3 regions of the Thermosulfuriphilus sp. genome follow, and region 1 is predicted to be linked to each of the others. Evidence: riboswitches for the same ligand, from Rfam matches in the RefSeq annotation. Region 1 holds a riboswitch; each other region holds the start of a gene.
The links. Region 1 has a riboswitch for cobalamin ahead of ACXJJX_RS00800 (cobaltochelatase subunit CobN). Riboswitches for the same ligand answer to the same signal wherever they lie in the genome.
Positions count from the first base shown of each region.

Region 1 (6,310 bases):
GAAGCCGCTGGTCCTGATGGTGACGTCAATTCGAGGAAACTTAAGCTCCTGTGTGGGAATGACTTCGATGTCCCTGATCCGACCACTGCCTTCCTGCCACAGTGGTCTTACCCCTAGAAGATACAGGGCCTCGGCGAAGTCATCTCCCCTGGTGCGCATGGTGGGAGAGCCCCAGATCACCATGGCCACTGCTTGGGGGTAGCGTCCGTGTTCCTTAAAATACTTGGCCACCAGAGCCTCAGCATGACGACGCCCAATCTCCCAGGCCTCAGGAGAAGGGATCTTTAAGGGATCGACAGAATAGAAGTTGCGTCCCGTAGGCAAAACTTCTGTGTTGCCACGGGTAGGGGCGCCAGAGGGCCCCGGAGGGACGAATCCCCCGGAAAGGGTTTCCATGAGGTAGTCCATCTCCTCTTTGATCCCTAGGACTCGGGGATAAAGTTCTTCCCTTACAAAGCCAAGGGCTGCCTTAAGCCTTGGATCCTCTGGAAGCTGCCCCTTAAGGGCCTCCTTTATAAGAGCCTCAAGGTGGGCATACCTCTCCGGAGCTGAGGCCTGAGGGAGAAGTTCCTTTAAAACCTCAAAAGGAGATGGCCAGGGACCAGAGGGAACCTTAAGCATGGCCGCAAGGGTCGACCAAAGCCTCTGGCCTTCGGGGACTTCGCCAAGGATATGAAGGCCGTCATTGACATTAGTTTCAGCAATCTCCTCAAGGTAGTCATGGATCTTTTTGAGCAGACTCTCAGGGGCTTCATCATCAGAAAGAGGAATATCCTCTGCGAGATGGGTTTCCTCAATGAGTCTTTTGAGGTCCTCAAGGATAAGATCGGCCTTGGCTGGACTTTCCTGCCTGAGGATATGCCATTGGTTGATCTTTTCGGCCATCTCCTCCAAAGCCCCGTAACGGCCCGCGGCCATCTGGGGAGGGATCATATGATCGATGATGGCACAATAACTACGCCTTTTGGCCTGGGTCCCCTCGCCAGGATCGTTGACAATGTACGGATAGACGTTAGCCAAATCATCGATAGCCACATCAGGATAGCAATCCTCGGAAAGGGCTACGGCCTTACCTGGCAGCCATTCCAGAGAACCATGTTTGCCCACATGGATTACCACCTGAGCCCCAAAGCCCTCTTTGAGCCAGCGATAGAAACACAGGTAATGATAAGTAGGAGGAAGCCCAGGGTCGTGGAGATTGAGCTGCTCTGGAGAAAGACCCTCCAAGCGCTCAAGATGCCCTCTAGGTGGCTGAAGGCCGATAAAGATATGGCCATTTATCAGCCCCCCGATGAGAAGACGTCCCTCGTGGACAAATACTTCCCCCGGTGGGCTTCCCCAGGCCTGAGAGAGCTCTTCCTGAACCCGGGAAGAAAATGACCGACAGAAGGCCACATAGTCCCCCGGGGAGAGGGCAGCTATGGCCCTTTTGGCGAGCTCTCGGGCCGGAAGGTAGCGCCGGTCATGGATAAGGGTTGTCAAAAGTTCCCTGGCCAGCTCATCGCCGTCTTTGTAGAGACGATCAACCTTAAAACCAGCCTTTTTTAGAGATTTGAGAAGACGGACCACACTCTCAAAGCTGTCAAGTCCAAAGGCACACCCCATTGTCTCGGCCCGAGGCGGATAATGGTGAAAGACAATGGCCACCTTTTTTTCGGAGGGAGGAAGCGAAGCCAGCTTGGCCCAAGCGGTCGCCTGACGGGCCACCTTGAGGAGCCTCTCCTTAAGGGGGACAAAACGGGCCAAACGGGCCCCGGTGATCTCATCCCGGCCGACGATCTCTCTTGTAGCCACTAAGGTGGTGATAAGGCAACCGTCAAACTCTGGTTGGGCCACTGAGATGGAAAGCTCCATGGGGGAAAGCCCCATATGCTCCGCCTCCCAGCTTCTCCGGGAAGAAAAGCTGGTCAGGGCCTGGAGGACCGAGACCTTGAGGCCGGGATAAATGGCCGCTGTCTCCGGCCAAAGAAGGGTCATGGAGAAGGGTTGTAGAGATACTAGGGCCCTTATTACCGAAGTTCCTTTAAGTTTAAAGAAGCACTCGACCACTTCAGTCGGAGAGCGGGCCGGAAGATCCTGATCCACAAATCGGCGATGAAAGACAGCCAGAGGAATAATGCCCTGAGACTCAAAGGCCTTGATAAATTCATCGACTGGATCCAGATCTCCAGAAAGGTAGTATCCCTGATAGAACCAGATTCCTACTACCGGAGCCCCCATCCCTAGCCTCTTTTTAGCCCAGGAGAGATAGGCCTCAAGATCCCCGGGGCCAGAGTACTCCGGATGATAGATCCCCTCAAAAAGAGGGGCAACAGGAGGAGGGGCTGCCTCCTGGCGGCCGCTCACTGTGAAGAAGAGATCCTTGAAAAAACGATAGAGGTTCTCCTCGTCCCCATAGCGGAGATAAAGAAATCTTCTTTTGAAAGCCGGTGAATCAAGATCACAGTATCTGGCGGCTAGGGCCTGGTCCTCATCACTGCCTCCAGTGGGCTGAATGTGGATCAGAGCCTGGCGGGCGGACTCAAGGAGGCTTAGATAGCCGGGGATAGAATCATCTCCTCCATGAGGGGCAAGGATTACAGCCACCGCCCGAGCCGCTGAAGCCGCTAACTTTTCGATTTCTCGATTATCAAAAATGTCAAGTCGACTTCGGGCAATAATCTCAACGGGGAGGCCCTCAGCTTTAAGGCGTCTTGCGGCCCGCCCCAGGGCGGTCAGCTCCGTTCCAGAGGAAGTGTAATAGATAAACCGATACATTCCCGCTCCTTCAAGCCAAAGTGATGATTCAGGAGCGGGAGGGGGCAGGAAGCCAAAGAAGCTTCCCGAAAAGGATTCAAGGATCCTTTCGGGAGGGGACAGGAAGCCTCGAAGCCCTCCTCCCACTCAAAGGCCCCGGGCCGGTATCCCGGCTTCCGGATCAACCTACTTACCGCGCCTTCCCGGGGCCTTATGGGGCCCCAGTGGCCTGTCGCCTGGAGTCCTCCAGGCCTAGCGGTGTTCGTCCCCGGTCACGGTTGCGGGCCAGCGCCGGTCTTGCACCGGACTTCCCGTTTAACCCCCCTTCAAGGGCACCCGGGGCCTTAAAGCAAGGCACTCTAAGTGCAAATACCAGAAGCCGTGAGAAAGTCAAATCTCAAATCCCTTCCCCTGGGCGCCCTTTAGTTTATAATGGCCGGCATGTTAAAGAGGCTTGATCCCCGGACCAAGCTCTTCTTCACCCTTTCGGTCTCTCTTCTGGCCATAAGCCTTGATTAGGCCTTAAGTCTGGGAGCGCTAGCATTTTTGACGATGATCCTTTTCGCTTTGGCCAGACCCTCATGGTCAAGGATCAAACTTACCCTTGTCTTTGTTGCCTTTACTGCCTGGGGGATTATGTTCAGTCAGGGAATGTTCTACCAGTGTTTTCCCCGAACGGTCCTCTTCACCCTTGTTCCTCCGCTGGACATAGGCAATCTCCACCTAGGGGGCCTTTATGTTTACAAACAGGGGATTTATTACGGTCTAATCCAGTCTCTGCGCTTTATAAGTGGCCTTTTGGCCGGCCTTTCCCTATGCCTTTCCACCCCTCCAGACAAGCTCTTCTGGGGGCTGATAGGTCTCAGGATCCCTTACGGGCTTTCTTTCCTCTCCATTATGGCCATCAGATTTCTACCGGTCATCGCTGAAGAGATGGCCAATGTCCGGGCAGCCATGCGGCTTAAGGGGTACCGGCCCTTATCTCAGGGGATCCGCAGGACGATAACCACTGAACTCGCTAGCCCCCTTCCCATCCTGGCCGGGGCCGTAAGGCGCTCCCGGGAGGTAGCCGAGGCCCTGCTCACCCGGGGCTTTGATCCCCTAAAGCCCCGGAGCCATTACCGCCGGTTAATTTGGCCTCGCAGAGAGCTGGCCCTCAGCCTGAGCTTATTTTTTCTGGCCTTGGCAGTGGCAACTCTAAAGATCCTCTTCTGGCTCTATCAACAGGAAATTTTCTATTTTAGCCCCTTAAGACACCTCTATTCTTTCTTTAGCGAGATTCTATCTCTAGGAGACCTGAGATGACCAGAATGTTAATTGTCATTGCCATTTTGGCCTTCATCCCCGTTAGAATTGGCCAAGGAGAGGATTTTATCCCCAAAGTCCCTGGTCTTTCTCTTGCCTTCCGGATCGGCCTGGAAGACGTCTCCTTCTACGTTCGGGCCGGCCACCCCCCGGATGTTTTCCTTACCTTCTCTCCCACTGGAGATCTTTTGGCCATCGGAACCTTCTTAGGGCGGATCATGGTCGTTAGCACCAGAGACGGAAAGATCCTTTGGCAGAAGCGAATCCCTGAAGCCATGGTAAAAAGGGTTGCCTTCTCCCCTGATGGCCAAATCATCTACTATGGCGAGCAGGGTCCAGATGGCTTCATCTACGCTGCCCGGGCCGAAAATGGTCAGCCCCTGTGGCAGTTTCGCCTGGCAGACGACCTTCTCCCGGGGACTCCGCCAGAGAAGGGCGACATCTACGGCATCTACAGGCAACCTGGCTGTTATCGGCTCAAGGTCCTAAAAAACGGGGATCTCCTCGTCTTGGGGATCCACTCCTGGATGGATAAGGTCAAAGGCTACTGGCGGAGGCTCTCCAGGATCTATCGTCTAAGCCCTGAAGGGAGACTCCGCTGGGCTTGGCCTCAGGGAGGGCCGGCTGAGCTTTCTCTGATCTATGCAGACAGCGATCCCCAGGGAAAACTAATCGCCCTTGTCTCCACCATGGCCTCAGATCGACTTCCAGCCGATCATCCCTACACTCCGGAGACCTTTTACGTCCTAGATGGTGAAAGAGGCCGGGAGATTGGCCGCTATCGTATCCCCCCTTTGAACCCTTCTATGACCGAGTCTCGGTTTGGGAATCAGTGGCTGTTTCTCCCCAGGGAGACTTTGCCGTGATTACCACTGCCGACGGTCGGGGGTTCATCTTTGACCTCAAGAGGGTCCGGCCCTGGAAGACTCTTACCCTAGGCACCCCTATTCTCGTAGGGGGGCTTCCAGTCTCGGCCATGTCGAGCTACTCGGTGATCTCTTCTGAAAGGATCATCTATCTTCTTACCGACACCTCTAGCATTCCTTACGGGCTCGACATATCTGGCAACCGACCAGCCGGCCCTCATCCCAATGCTAACACCCTCTGGGCTTTGAGCCCGAAGGGAAAAATCCTTTGGCGGTTCTCGGGCCCCTTTCGCCTCCAAGGTTTGGCCCTTGACCCCCAGGGCCGAATCCTGGCCACAGTGGCCGGAGCCTCACGCCGGGGCAAGATGGCCAGCCGTCAGTATGGAGCCTTTGTCTTTGATACCCATCGGCCCGGAGGAGGTCTTCAGAAGCTTCTTGGCTTCTTTCCTACCCAAGGGCCTGTTTTTTTCCACCTAGCCGTGGGCCCCAAGGGGCAGCTTGTAGCCATCTGCGAGACCCCTTATTTAGACCAGCAGGGTCGTCTTATTGGCAGCTACCAAGTCCATGTGCTAAGGATAGAGAGATTTCCTAAACCTTAAGACTAAGGAGGCAGACTATGGCCTATTTTTATACCTCCCAAGAGATCCACTTCGAGGATCATCCCAAGTTTGCTGGCGTCAAAATCGCTATTCTTATCAATCATAAAAAGAGCCCCGCAGTAAGCGTCTCTTTACTTGAGATCTCTCCCGGGGTTGAAATTCCCATTCACACCCATGATACCCAGGCAGACTCCATTTACGTACTTGATGGTAAGGGCTTGGCCTATGTAAACGGCACTTGGCAGGAGATCGGCCAAGGGGACTATATCTTCGTGCCCCCTAAAGAAGAACATGCCGTAAGGAACGAAGGCGAGGGAGTGCTCCGGCTATTTATTGTCCACAGCCCGCCTCTTTTTTAGGTCTCCTAGGGATCAATTTCTAGAATTCTGCTTAGCACCTGGCTGAGTTCGCCTATTTTGTAAGGTTTGGCGATCACCCCGCAGAATCCGTAACGGTCATAATTGGCCATTACCGGATCGGTAGAGTAGCCGCTGGAGACGATCACCTTGGCCTGGGGATTGATCTTGAGGATCTCTCGTACGGCCTCCCGGCCCCCCATCCCCCCTGGGACGGTAAGGTCCATAATAAGAACATCGTGGGGGTGCCCGGAAATCCAGGCAGCTCGGTAAGAATCAACCGCTTGGCGGCCATCGGCGGTCTCCTCCACCTCGTAGCCCAGATGACGGAGCATGTTCTTCAGAATATCCCGGACCATGTCCTCATCATCCATGATCAGAACCCGACCCTGTCCTCTCTTAAGGGGGGCCTCCTCAGGGTCGGTTGAAACCTTCTTGGCCTCGGCTG
Region 1 is NZ_JBPMLP010000004.1:39,494-45,803, reverse strand. Features, by position in the region: gene ACXJJX_RS00800 (cobaltochelatase subunit CobN) at 1-2,757, opposite strand, end outside; cobalamin riboswitch at 2,879-3,091, opposite strand; gene ACXJJX_RS00795 (energy-coupling factor transporter transmembrane component T family protein) at 3,289-4,041, shown strand; gene ACXJJX_RS00790 (WD40 domain-containing protein) at 4,038-4,907, shown strand; gene ACXJJX_RS00785 (hypothetical protein) at 4,904-5,506, shown strand; gene ACXJJX_RS00780 (cupin domain-containing protein) at 5,524-5,865, shown strand; gene ACXJJX_RS00775 (PAS domain-containing hybrid sensor histidine kinase/response regulator) at 5,871-6,310, opposite strand, start outside.

Region 2 (6,310 bases), on a different contig from region 1:
CTGATCAACCTTCTATCCAACGCCGTCAAGTTTACGGAAAAAGGAGAAGTAGAACTCAAGATCAACCTCAAAGAAGGGCCGGAGAGGGACATCGTCCGTTTTGAGGTCCGGGATACCGGAATAGGTATCCCCCCTGGCCAGGAAAAGGTCATCTTTGAGGCCTTTCGTCAGTTAAACGGCTCAATCACCAGAAAATACGGTGGTTCGGGCCTAGGGCTCCACATCGTAAAAAAACTTACCGAGCTCCTAGGTGGTGAGATCTCCGTCAGTAGCCAACCGGGAAAGGGATCGACCTTCACCCTTGTTCTCCCCCGTGATCGGCGAAGCAAAAAACGTCTGCCCGATGATACCTGGAAGAACCTGATCAAACAGACCCTTAAACGGGATTTAGAGCCTCGAGAGGAGATAAGTCCTGAAGAGAAAAAAATTCTTATTATAGACGATGACATGATTGTTATCAGAGAACTGGGAGTCCTTTTAAGATCCACTGGCTGGCGGCTTTTTTTCGCATTTGATGGTCAAGGAGGCCTTAAGATCGCCCAGGAAAAGCGTCCTGATCTCATCCTCCTCGATCTTAAGATGCCGATTATGGACGGTTTTTCCTTCCTGGAGAGGCTGGCTGAAATCCCTGTCATTTCTCAGACCCCAGTGATGATTCTTACTTCCCTTGATCTTGAGGAAGACCAACTGGCCACACTTAAGGGAAACGTCCGGGGCATTGTCTACAAGGGTAACATCAGCCGCGAGAACCTAATCAAGCAGATCAAGGAGGCCTTGGGGCTCACCACCCAAGAGCCCTCTTCGGCAAGGCCCTCCTCGGCTCGAATCCGACCAGGGGGACGAAAGATACTGGTTGCCGAAGACAATCCGGATAACCAATATTTTATTGGAGAAATTCTCAAAAGACGTGGATTCAAGATCATCAGGGCCTTAAATGGCCGGGAGGCCATCGAATTGGCCTCCCTTGAACGTCCTGATCTAATTCTTATGGATATCCAGATGCCGGAAATAAGCGGGCTTGAGGCCACCCAGCTCATTAGAAGACTTCCCGGCCTCGAAGACGTGCCAGTGGTTGCTCTAACGGCCAAAGCCATGAGTGGAGACAGGGAAAGAATCCTTGAGGCCGGCTGCAATGACTATATTGCCAAACCATTTGATCCGGAAGATCTGATCAGTGTGGTTTACAAATGGCTCCCGGAAAAATAAACCTTAGAGAACCGCAAGAGCTCTCAGGATCAAGGGCCACTGTCCTGGTAGTTGACGACAATCCAGACAACCTCCTTCTTCTTGAAGGTATCCTGGGGGGAGCTGGCTATAGGATTCTGAAGGCCCAATCCTCTGAGAAGGCCTGGGAGTTGCTCCGCCGAGAAAGAATTGATCTTATCATCTGTGATGTCATGATGCCTGAGGTCTCCGGCTACGACTTCTGCCAACTGTTGCGTGCCGATCCCCACTTAAAGGATCTCCCCTTCGTCCTTATCACCTCAAAGAGACTTGAGGTCGGAGATGCCGTTTTGGGGATGGAGATAGGGGCTGATGACTATCTGACCCGTCCCATTGATCATCGTCTACTCCTTAAAAAGATCAATCTCCTCCTCCGTCGAAAACACCAAAGAGAGATCCTTGAGGAACGAATCGAACAACAGGAAGAACGCCTGCGTTCCCTCGTCAGTTTTACCAACATGATCGTCCATGACATGAGGAACCCCCTCCAGGTGGCCATGGGTTATCTTGACCTCCTCCTCCAAGAGGACCTAAAAGCCCGTCACCGGCGCTGGCTTTCCCTGGTCTACGAAGTCCTTGATCGACAGCGGCAGTTTTTGGAGGATCTACTCATCTTGGCCGCTACCCGCGAAGGCCGCCTGCGGCTAGAACTAAAGAGCTTTGATCCCCGAGAGCTTATTGAAGAACTGATCACCTTCTATCAGCCCCAGGCCCAAGAACAAAGGCGCCGGATAATCTTTGAAGACTTCACAGAAGGAGACGAGATCCTAAGTGACCGTCACCTCCTTCATCGGGTAATTGATAACCTCCTGGGCAATGCGATGAAATACGGCCACGGAGACGTGTGCCTCCGCCTGGAAAGAGCCCGAGGTTCGGAACTCATCAAGGATCTCCCCCAGGGAGTCTTGATTAGTGTCTTTAACCACGCCCGCCCTATTCCTCAGGAGCTCCAAAAGGCTGTCTTTGAACCATTTGTTCAACTCTGCTCCCGGGGAAAGAAGGGAGGAATGGGGCTGGGTCTTTACTTCTGCCGCCTAGTCCTTGAGGCCTTGGGAGGAAAGCTGGGCCTCATCTCCCCAGCTCCCGGGAGGGACGAAGGAGTTATATTTTACGTCTTCCTCCCTCAAGAGTCCTCTTAGACCAAAGCCCTACCGGGATCAATACTGGAGAGATAGTTAAAGATGGCGGTATCGTAACGGCTAGTAGTCTCAAAGACCTTACGGGCCAGGAGAAATCTGGTTTTAAGGGTAGTGGCCCCATTGTTTTCTCTCATCTCGTAGAGCACCGTCTCGTAGTCAGCCGGATCGACTATAACCGTTACATAGCGGAAGTTTTTGGCCGAAGCTCGAAGAAGGGTCGGGCCACCAATGTCGATGTTTTCTATAGCGGTATCAAGATCCGCCCCGGAAGCCACTGTCTTTTCAAAGGCATAGAGATTGACCGCCACTAGATCAATAGTAGAGATCCCATGCTGAACTAGGGCCTCCATATGAGAGACATTTTCCCGAATGGCCAAGATGCCTCCATGAATGGCCGGATGAAGGGTCTTTACCCGACCATCCAGCATCTCAGGAAATTTGGTTACCTCTGAGACGTCGGTTACCGGAACCCCTCCCTCACGGATCACCCGGGCCGTCCCCCCGGTAGAGATAATCTCCACCCCCATTTCATGAAGGGCCTTAGCAAAATCAATCACTCCGGTCTTATCGGTTACACTAATAAGAGCCCGCTTAATCTTCACCGTTGACCTCCTTGTGAGGAAAAGTTAGATTTGTGGCTTTTCTATCATGATCTCCAAAGGGCCTCAATTATGAGGCCTAATACCCCAGAAAAAAGAGCGCCTCTTCCCGGTCTCCTGCGCCTTCTGAAATCTCTTGGACTATCTGACCGCATGACGAACAGACCAGAGCCAGTATCTCCCAGAAAGAGACTCTTCCCCCTTCTTTTATGGCTATAGTGAACCTTCGGAGCTCCAGCACCCCCTGACAGCCCTCCTTCCGGCACTTCTCCATCACCCCCTCCTTGATTAAAGGGTCTCTCCTAAGATTACCGGAGCCAGATCTCGAAGATCGCTAGAGCTAACAATGACGGCCTGGCCTGGAAGACGCCTCTCTGAAAGGCGCTCCAGGAACAGAACAAGCTCGGGGCGGGCATTAAAAGCTAGCCCTAGGCCTCCGTTTTTGGCCATCCAGGCAATGACCTCCGAGTCTCCCATGGAGTCACCAATGTGGGCCACCTCTGACATAAATAGACCCTCTTGTCTGATAATCTGCTCCAGGAATACCGCTTTAGCCTCTTCGGCGGAGATTACCAGATCAAGGTCTCCGGAGACAAACAAATCCCGTTGAGGCCTCTTTCCCTCAAGGAGGGCGACAGCAGTCTCTAAGACCTCTTCTTCCGGGACCTCCTCCCCACGGCTATCTTCAAAACGGAGACGATTGGCTATGATCTTAGAAAACGGGGCCTCACCTAGGTGCCTCTGAAGGATTTTGTTCCAAAGGGAAAGAACAACGGTGTATCCCGTAGAGTTAATGATCTGGATAAGACCAGCCCGGCAGAAGGCCTTCAAGGTCAGCCTTAACCCCGGCAGCTCCGGCAGAGAACAGACATAGGAAACGATATCTTCCAGGGGAAGCCCAGCCGTAAGCCGGGCCAGTTCTTTCAGGGTGGTCTCCACCGGACGACGGCCAGCAGTCTGGGCCTCGACGATCTCTTGGGCCCTCTTTCTATGGCCAGCCAAGCCTGCTAAGGCGACCATGGTGTTTTCCGCCACCAAAGTCTGATTGACATCCCAGGAGAGAAGCTTTAGCCCCGGCCAGAAATGACAAAAAAGCGGCCCAAGGGCCGGCCTTCGAGAATACCTAATGTCCATAAATCCTCATATACCCTTGGTCTTGGCGGGGTGTAAAGATCAGAGATGGAGTGATGTCCTCAATAGACAAAGGAAAAATTTTGTGCTACCAATCGACATTCAACTTCAACCTAAAGGGCCCCGGGTGCCCTTGAAGGGGGTTAAACGGGAAGTCCGGTGCAAGACCGGCGCTGGCCCGCAACCGTGACCGGGGACGAACACCGCTAGGCCTGGAGGACTCCAGGCGACAGGCCACTGGGGCCCCATAGGGCCCCGGGAAGGCGCGGTAAGTAGGTTGATCCGGAAGCCGGGATACCGGCCCGGGGCCCTTTAAGGGAGCGAGGCTTCGGGGCTAACTGCCTCGTTCCTGAAGAAGGGGACCCCCTTCCAGGAACTTCTACCCCTGAAGCCTCCTCACGAAAAAACTTCGCGAGGAGGTGCTGTTATGTTCTTAAGGTCTCTGTTTTCCTTACTTTTAGCCTTCAGTCTCTTACCTTCCCTCACCTTGGCCCAAACAAGTCTTGAGCTAGGAGAGGTGGTCGTAACCGCCACCAGATCTCCGGTAGAGGCCAGCAGGCTCCCAGACTCAGTGACCGTTATCTCCAAAAAGGAGATCGAAAATCGCCAAGTGGAGAGCCTATACCAGATCATGGAGACTTATCCAGCCTTGGACGTCAAACACAATGGCTGGCTCGGCCAGTGGGGTTACGTGCGTCTCAGAGGGGGTAAAAATCAAGACACAGCCGTTCTTTTTAACGGAATCAGAATCTACAATCCGACTAATCCGGCCAATGATTTTGGAGACTTCTGGAGCTATATCGACGTCTACGACCTGGAACGCATCGAAATCGTCCGGGGACCCCAGAGCTCCCTCTACGGCTCAAATGCTATGACTGGAGCCATTCAGATATTTACCCCCAAAGGCGGAGGGCCTAACCGGGCCTCAGCCCAGGCCAAGTTTGGTCGCTATGATACCAAGACAGCAGCGGCCAGTGTCCGAGGAACAGCAAAAGGGCTGGGATATTATCTCGGAGTCTCAGGAATAAATGCTGGCGGTCTATATAAAGACAGCAAGTTCCGTCAGACAACCCTTGATGCCAATCTCAACACCGAACTTTTTAAAAAAGGACCAAGGTTCTTTAAGGATATTAAGGTCGATATAAACCTTCGTTATGCTTATTCCTTCCTCAATTACGGCCAGTGGGATTACAAAAGTTTTAAGGCCTACAATGACCCCAATGCCGAAAGGCGTCAGACCATCCTTATCAGTAATCTTGAGATCTCCCAGAGTCCCTTTCCTTGGTGGGACTGGAGCCTCAATTTGGGTTATAATTTTTTCCGAACTGATCGTTTTGACCCTGATGATGGTATCCTTGGGTACCGTTTAGATGGGACCAAGGTGACCGATTCGGCCTCAGAGGGGCTCTCCCGGGGGAAAACCTATCCGGTGGTCTTTCTCAATCACTTCCGTCTCCGGAACGAGGCGGTCCTGACCGCTGGTATCGAATACTATCGGGAACAAGGAAGATACTACTATGCCTCTAGCTGGAGTACGGCCGACTATGCCGACGAAATCGACACCTTTGCCTACTACACCAATCTCTTTTTAAGCCTCTTGAAGGATCGCCTCGTCGTCAATATCGGAGGGCGAATTGACGACCACGAAGAGTTCGGTACTTGCTTGGATTGACCATATGAGCAAGTTTAAGAAAGCGAATTGACGACCACGAAGAGTTCGGTACCCATGGCACCTACAAGCTTGGAGCCGCCTTCTTCCTCCCCTACAACCTAAAACTCAAAGGAAACTTGGCCACGGGATTCCGGGCCCCTTCCCTCTTTAATCTCTATCATCCCCGCTACGGCAATCCTGATCTCGAACCCGAGGAAAGCACCGGCGGAGACCTTGGTCTGGAACAGGATCTTTTCGGCGGAAGACTTCGTTGGGAAGCTGTCTATTTTAACACTCACTACGAAGATCGAATCGGATTTAACTATACTACCTGGAGTTACTATAATTCGGGAACGGCTAATGTCTCCGGGCTAGAAACCGTCATCGAGGCCCGACCCTATGCTTGGCTTCAGATCTCGATCAACTATACCTATACGGAAGGTCAGGAAGACAAATACGAAAATTTGGCCCTTGTTCCCCAGCACAAAGTAGGACTTTCGAGGGACCCTAAACTGGCAGAAGTTAACCGCCGGGATCTACTATCAGTATACCGGCCGGCGATACGC
Region 2 is NZ_JBPMLP010000031.1:12,015-18,324, forward strand. Features, by position in the region: gene ACXJJX_RS04840 (response regulator) at 1-1,206, shown strand, start outside; gene ACXJJX_RS04845 (hybrid sensor histidine kinase/response regulator) at 1,188-2,363, shown strand; gene ACXJJX_RS04850 (IMP cyclohydrolase) at 2,360-2,965, opposite strand; gene ACXJJX_RS04855 (hypothetical protein) at 3,042-3,236, opposite strand; gene ACXJJX_RS04860 (HAD family hydrolase) at 3,251-4,096, opposite strand; cobalamin riboswitch at 4,202-4,413, shown strand; gene ACXJJX_RS04865 (TonB-dependent receptor) at 4,521-5,765, shown strand; gene ACXJJX_RS04870 (TonB-dependent receptor plug domain-containing protein) at 5,792-6,310, shown strand, end outside.
Region 2: another riboswitch for cobalamin. It lies ahead of ACXJJX_RS04865 (TonB-dependent receptor); the one in region 1 lies ahead of ACXJJX_RS00800 (cobaltochelatase subunit CobN).

Region 3 (6,310 bases), on a different contig from region 1:
GTTTTGGAGACCCGGGTCTCTAAGGCCTCGATTCTTCCCTTCATCTCAGAGATGAGCTTTAAGGCCTCTTTGTGGCGACCAAGAAGTTGGCCGACCCTCTCAATTGTGTTCAAGACACCGGGGATATCACGGGGATTAAAGACGGCCACGGCAATGCCTCTTCTCTCCAGGGCAGCCACTGCCCGCTGTCCTCCCCTGGCTATAGAGGCCTGGAGGACGAGGTCTGGTTTTAAGGCCAGGATGAGCTCTATGTTAGGGTTTAGGTGGGTGCCGATGCGGGTCTTGGACTTGACCTCTGGAGGCCAGTTTTCGTGGGCGGTTACCCCTAAAAGGCGCTCTCCAGCCTTGAGAGCAAAGACGATCTCGGTCATGGCCCCGTAGAGGGAGACGATTCGCTGGGCCGGGGACTTAAGAACGATCATCTTTCCCCGGTCATCCACTACGCTGATCTCTGGCCAGGCCTCGGCAAAAGGGCCAAGGACCATTGCTAAAAAAATTAGACTGAACCAAATATGTCCCAGGGGACTCATCTTTTGCCTCCCACAAGGATAAGGGTAAAGTAGGGAGGGTGTTTCCCTCGCAGTTCTTCGGCCTTTTCATAGATTTTTTCTTCTGGCAATCCGCAGGCCGTAATGGCTACGGCCTCACAGAGGCGACCTATCTCTTCCAGGGCCTCAAGGATATCTTCAGTTTTCCGGTACACTTTATAAAGTACTAGGGAGTTAGCCAGCTTTCCCATCTCCCTTATGGTCTGGCCACCGGTGGCCCCTGAGGCGAGGAGTAGGGACTGGTCGGCCTCGACCAAGGTCAGGCGAAGTCTGGCGGCGGCTGCCTGGAAGGCCGAGATCCCGGGGATAAATTCGCAATCAATTTGGGGAAGCAGTTGCCTTATCCGCCGGTAGAGATAACCGAAGGTGGAATAAAGGCTTGGATCTCCTAGGGTCAGGAAGGCTGTGTCCTGGCCTTGACGGAGATAATAGGCCACTTTCTGGGCGTTTTTTCTCCAGGCCTCTTCAAGAAGCTTTGGGTCTTTGGTCATGGGAAAATCCAGTCTTTCGACTATAGTTTTTTCAGGTATATGGGCCCTGACGATGTTTAAGGCCGCCGAATAAGAGTTACGGGTGGAGGCGGCCACAAAGATATGGTCCACCGCCTTTAAGACCTCAACGGCTCTTAAGGTCAGGAGCTTGGGGTCTCCCGGGCCAACCCCCACCCCGTAGAGTTTTCCTAGTTTCACTAGGCCTCCCTAGTAAAGGTCCATTATTTTGAGGGCCCGTTTGAGATTCTTGATGAAAAGGTCGTTGATTTCATCGTAGAATCCCAGGCCCCGATAATATTTTTTACCTTGGTAGGAGACAGTCACACAATCGGCCTTCTTGCCAGCGGCTTCAACTATCTCACGCCAAGAGAGCTCCCCTTCCTCAAGCTCCTCTCCCATGATGTCGTTCATGATGTGGTCTCCGGCCACATACATAAAAGGAATAAACCGAACCCGGCCGGCTGGATACCTCTTGGCCCGTTCAAGGATGCTGGCGGCATCAGGGACCCCTTCTACGGTACCGACGGCTACATTAGGATATTTTTCTTCTAGCATCCACTGAAGCCCCAGATAGACGATATTAGCCGGATCGGCTGCTGTAGGGGTACCGTGGGCCACCAAAATATTAAATCCCTCCTTTGGGGGAAGGAATTCTTTCTTCAGGGCCTCCAGGACCTCATGGATATACTCCCAGCGATAAAGAAGGGGTTCACCGACGACGATCCTTAAGCCCGGAAAACGGGCACAGATCTCCACTACATCGCGATACTCATATCCGGGAAAGATATGGAGGGGCTGAACGACCACCTTCCGGTATCCTTCGGCCTCAAGTCTGGCCAGGGCCTCCTGAAGGCTCGGCAGATAGCGCTCTATGCCCTTTTGGGCGTAGATCCGATTCATCTTCTCTCGGATAATCTCCGAGGTGAAGGCCCAGCGGATCTCATATCCGGGCAAGGCCTCTTTGAGCTTTTGGCTGAAATGGTCAAAGGTCACCTGGGCTCGGGTAGAGGTCCCAAAGGCAGCAATGACGATGGCCGGGCGCTTCTTGAGGTGTTGGGTCTTAAGTTGATAGCCATTTACCTGGACGGCTAAAAAACCTCCCAACAGTAAACAAAACAAAAATAAGATGATCATGCGCATAGGGCTCCTCCCTTTGTTTTGATTTTTGGGGAGAAGCTTCGAGGCGGGTCAGAAGAGGCCTAGCGACCGGTCTTCTAGGACGGGACAGGAAGCCTCGAAGCCCCGTTCCCTGTGGGCCCTGGTCGGTCTCCCGGCTTCCGGATCAATCTACTGACTGCGCCTTCCCGGGGGCCCTCGGCGCCCCAGTGGCCTGTCGCCTGGAGGACTCCAGGCCTAGCAGCGTTCGTCCCCGGTCACGGTTGCGGGCCAGCGCCGGTCTTCCACCGGACTTCCCGTAACCAGGGCCCAGGATTTCTGGACAATTAGCACGTCGCTTTGGTCCTGTCCAGGCTAGAGGAAGGTCTTTTAAGATTCAAAAACCTTGTTAAATGGCCGACCTAGAAAATCTAAGGGGTAAATATTTGGGCAACCAGCCTAAAGGAAGGTGGAGATGGGTAAGGTTCGGATCTTGGTTTTGATTTTCTCCTTAGCTTGGGTCTTTGGAAGCTGTGGGCAGAAAGAGCCTTCCTGGGATCCGGTGGCTGATCAGGCTGGTATCTTGGACCCGGACCAGAGAAAGAAAATTGCTACCCTGACGGCAGCCCTTTTAAAGGATCTTGATATTGAGCTCAAGACGGTCATCCTTGGAAAGCGGGCCCAGGATATCGATCTTCTGGCCAATGAGATCTTTGAACAAGAGGCCTTGGGGAGGAAGACAAAAGGGGCCCGGGGGATCCTCCTCTTGGTGGATCCAGAGGGGGGAGAGGTCAGGCTGGAGATCGGCTACGATCTTGAGCCCTTTCTCACCGATATTTTTATTGGCTATATAGAAAGGAAACAGATGGCTCCCTTTTTCGCCGCTGGCCGGATAGGGGCTGGTATAGAGGCCACGGTGGAGCTTATCGCTGGAGAGCTTCTGCGGGCCATGGAAAAAGCAAACTATGAGCCCCTAAAAGGACCTGGGAGGGAACTTACTTATCTTTCTGGGGGGGCCGGGGCCAAGGCCAAGGTCAAAATCGGTTCTTTTGGTCCACAAAAAGAGACTCTCGCTTTCAGGTCAGAATTTGGTCCCCAACCTAACCCGCTTGCGGCCCTAGAGAAGTACAAGCAGGTGCTTCGCCTCCACATAAAAGATCCGGACCTTGGCCTCTATACCGAGGACAGCCGTCGATTTTTCCGAAGTTGGGTGGTCACAGATGCCCAGCAGGACAACTCCTTGAGATCTCTCCTTAAGGCCCCGAGGCCAGAGGTCTTTGTCCGGGGAGACCGGGCTGTAATCCGCTTTCCAGTGTCCAGAAGGGACCTTCCGCCCTACTTCCTTCGCCGGGGCGATGGAGGGTGGATGCTTGACTTTGCCAGCATGAACCGTTTCATCCGCTTCAACCATCTCAATCAGTGGTACTTCCAAAGCCTTGACCATCCCTATATTTTTGCCTTTAAAGATCTTATCTTTGATGAAAACGGTTTTCCTCATCCTGCTCGTCATTAAGTAAAAATTTTTTTAAAACGAAAAAAACTCTTGACAAGAAAAAAATAAAAAGGTATTTAAGTTCCTAAATTCTCACAGTGAGGCCCTGAGATGAACAGTATCTTCAAGATTTCCGAAGCGGCTTCCTTGGCCCTCCATGCTATGGCCTATCTAGCAGCCCGGGAGGGTCAGGCCTTCAGAGTCAAGGAGATTGCCTCCTGTCTTGGGGTCTCAGAGTCCCACTTGGCCAAGGTGCTTCAGCGTTTGGGGCGCCGGGCCCTGGTGAGATCGACCCGAGGGCCTAAAGGGGGTTTTACGCTTGGCCGCCCCTCAGAGGAGATCAGTCTCCTTGAGATCTATGAGGCCATAGAAGGGCCCCTTGAGCCTAGTGATTGCCTTTTTGAGACCCCGATCTGTGATGGTCTCGAATGCATATGGGGCGGGCTAATCAAAGAAATAACCCAGGTGGCCAGGGATCACTTGGCCCGAACTAGACTTTCAGAGGTCAAGAAGGTCTTTAGAAAAAAGGCTTCTCAATAAAAAAAACAAAGAGAGAAGGAGGTTCATTATGCTTAAAGACGGAGAGAAGGGAGCTGTGCTTCAAAGAGACAAGACCACTTACGCCATCGTTCCCCATGTTCCCTTGGGAGTGGTGACCCCTGAGTTCCTGCGTCGGATCGCCGATATTGCCGAAAAATACGGTGCTAAGGCCCTTAAACTCACCAGTGCCGATCGAATTGCCATTGTCGGCATCAAAGAGGAAGACATCGATCGTATCTGGGAAGAGCTCGGGGTTGACCCTGGGGCAGCGGTAGGGGCCTGTGTGCGCAGTGTTAAAGTCTGCCCGGGGACAACCTTTTGCCGTCTAGGGCAACAGGATGCCATCGGTCTGGGGGCCGAACTTGACAAGCGCTATCATGGCTATCAGCTTCCGGCCAAGTTCAAAATTGGAGTCGCCGGTTGCCCCAACCAGTGTAGCGAGACCTGTATTAAGGATCTCGGTTTTATCGGCAAGGGTCGGGGCTGGACGATCACTGTCGGCGGAAACGGTGGGGCCCGGCCAAGGCTGGCCCAGACTTTGATTGAAAACGTCTCCACCGAAGAGGCCCTGGAGATTGCCGACCGGATTATCAAGTATTATGAAAAAAACGCCAAAAAGATGGATCGTCTGGGAAGACTCATTGACCGGATAGGCTTTGAGGAGTTTAAAAAGGCCATCCTTGGTGAGTCCACTGAGGCTAAAAAGGTGGCCTAAAGATTGACCGGGGATCCTTAGAAAAAGACAAGGGGCCCAATCATTGGGCCCCTTGATGTGGTTTTAAGGCCTTCTGGGACTTACTGGCGCCCAGATAGGAATTCGACGATCTTCTCCCTCTCCTCAGAAGTTAACTCCGCCCCATGGCGGATCATCCGATCAACGGTCTTCTCCCATTCCTCCCGAGAAAACTTGGCCTTATAGATGCGCTCCGTGGTATGACAGAGGCTGCAGCGCTTCTTGATTATGGCCTCTACCTCCCTGTTTTCTCCCGGGCCACGATCACAAGAGGCAAGGAAGAAAGGTAAAACCAGAGTCAACCACCAGATCTTTCTTTTCACCAGGGACCTCCTTAAAGAGTAAAATTGATCCAATTTAATCTTAAATTCTAAGCAGTATCTGTTTTAGGATCAATGCCTTCAGCCATGGATCCGCTAAAGGGGCCCGCTTACAATCTCTGGGCGTTTCTTCTCATCCATGGATATGGCCTGGGGCCCATCCAGCAAGGACATTTTAGGAACTGAGCCTTCTCAAGGCCCAGTAAAAGAGGAATATCAACCCCAGGCCCCCTAGGGCCCTGACTGTGATCTGGCCAGATGGCCCGTCTTCTCTGGCTAAAGGGGGGGCCTTGATGAGTGGTTGCAGGTCCTGGGTGTTTATCTTTAGCTCCAGTTTGTGCCCTAGGCCGTCAGAGACGATGATCAAGTAGGTGCCAGGTGGGTCTGGATAGAAGAGAAACCGGCCCTGGGCATCTGTGGCCCCGGCCTGAAAGGGAAGTTTCCCCCCTTCACGGTAAACCTTCACCGGACAGTAGGCCATGGGGGAGCCATCGTCATAATAGGCCTCAATTCCCAGGCCACCTTTGATTATCCGGCTTCCCACCCGGTGGGCTTGGCCAGGAGAGGAAATGACTAGCAGGAGAAACAGTACCACCAAAGGAAGAGCCAGCCAGGGGCGATCCCTAGGGGGCATCTGGCTGGCCCTTCCTCTACATCTCTGTCTAGAAGACCAATCCATCATCTGACTTCAAAGGTAAAGGTGGCCACCATCTTATAGATATCGCACTTATTAGTCTCTGGATATGGTTTGGTGTAGCGGACCATTATCAGCCAGGTCCCTCGCTGATCTACCCGTATGAAGGCCTTCCCTTGGGCATTGGTTTCAGTGGTATAGGCAAAATTGGTCTCTCCAGTGGGGGAGAAGCCGGCATAGGTGGCATAGATGAAATGTTTAGATAGTGGGCGCCCTTCGAGGAGGACCTTGACCGGGAGATATTCGCCTGGTCTAAGCTGGGCCGGGTCCTTCATAGGGACAATCTCCAGTCTTTGGCCGACGATCTTTTGGTAGGCCTCGCCGGAGGCCTGACCTACGGCAATGACGGCCTTGGCAAAGCCTTCGGAATATTTGCACTCGATAACGTCCTTTAGGC
Region 3 is NZ_JBPMLP010000032.1:38,220-44,529, reverse strand. Features, by position in the region: gene ACXJJX_RS05055 (ABC transporter substrate-binding protein) at 1-530, opposite strand, end outside; gene cobI (precorrin-2 C(20)-methyltransferase) at 527-1,237, opposite strand; gene ACXJJX_RS05045 (sirohydrochlorin cobaltochelatase) at 1,247-2,179, opposite strand; cobalamin riboswitch at 2,283-2,477, opposite strand; gene ACXJJX_RS05040 (TPM domain-containing protein) at 2,610-3,647, shown strand; gene ACXJJX_RS05035 (RrF2 family transcriptional regulator) at 3,738-4,166, shown strand; gene ACXJJX_RS05030 (ferredoxin-like domain-containing protein) at 4,195-4,881, shown strand; gene ACXJJX_RS05025 (hypothetical protein) at 4,962-5,222, opposite strand; gene ACXJJX_RS05020 (hypothetical protein) at 5,395-5,853, opposite strand; gene ACXJJX_RS05015 (DUF4198 domain-containing protein) at 5,898-6,310, opposite strand, start outside.
Region 3: another riboswitch for cobalamin. It lies ahead of ACXJJX_RS05045 (sirohydrochlorin cobaltochelatase); the one in region 1 lies ahead of ACXJJX_RS00800 (cobaltochelatase subunit CobN).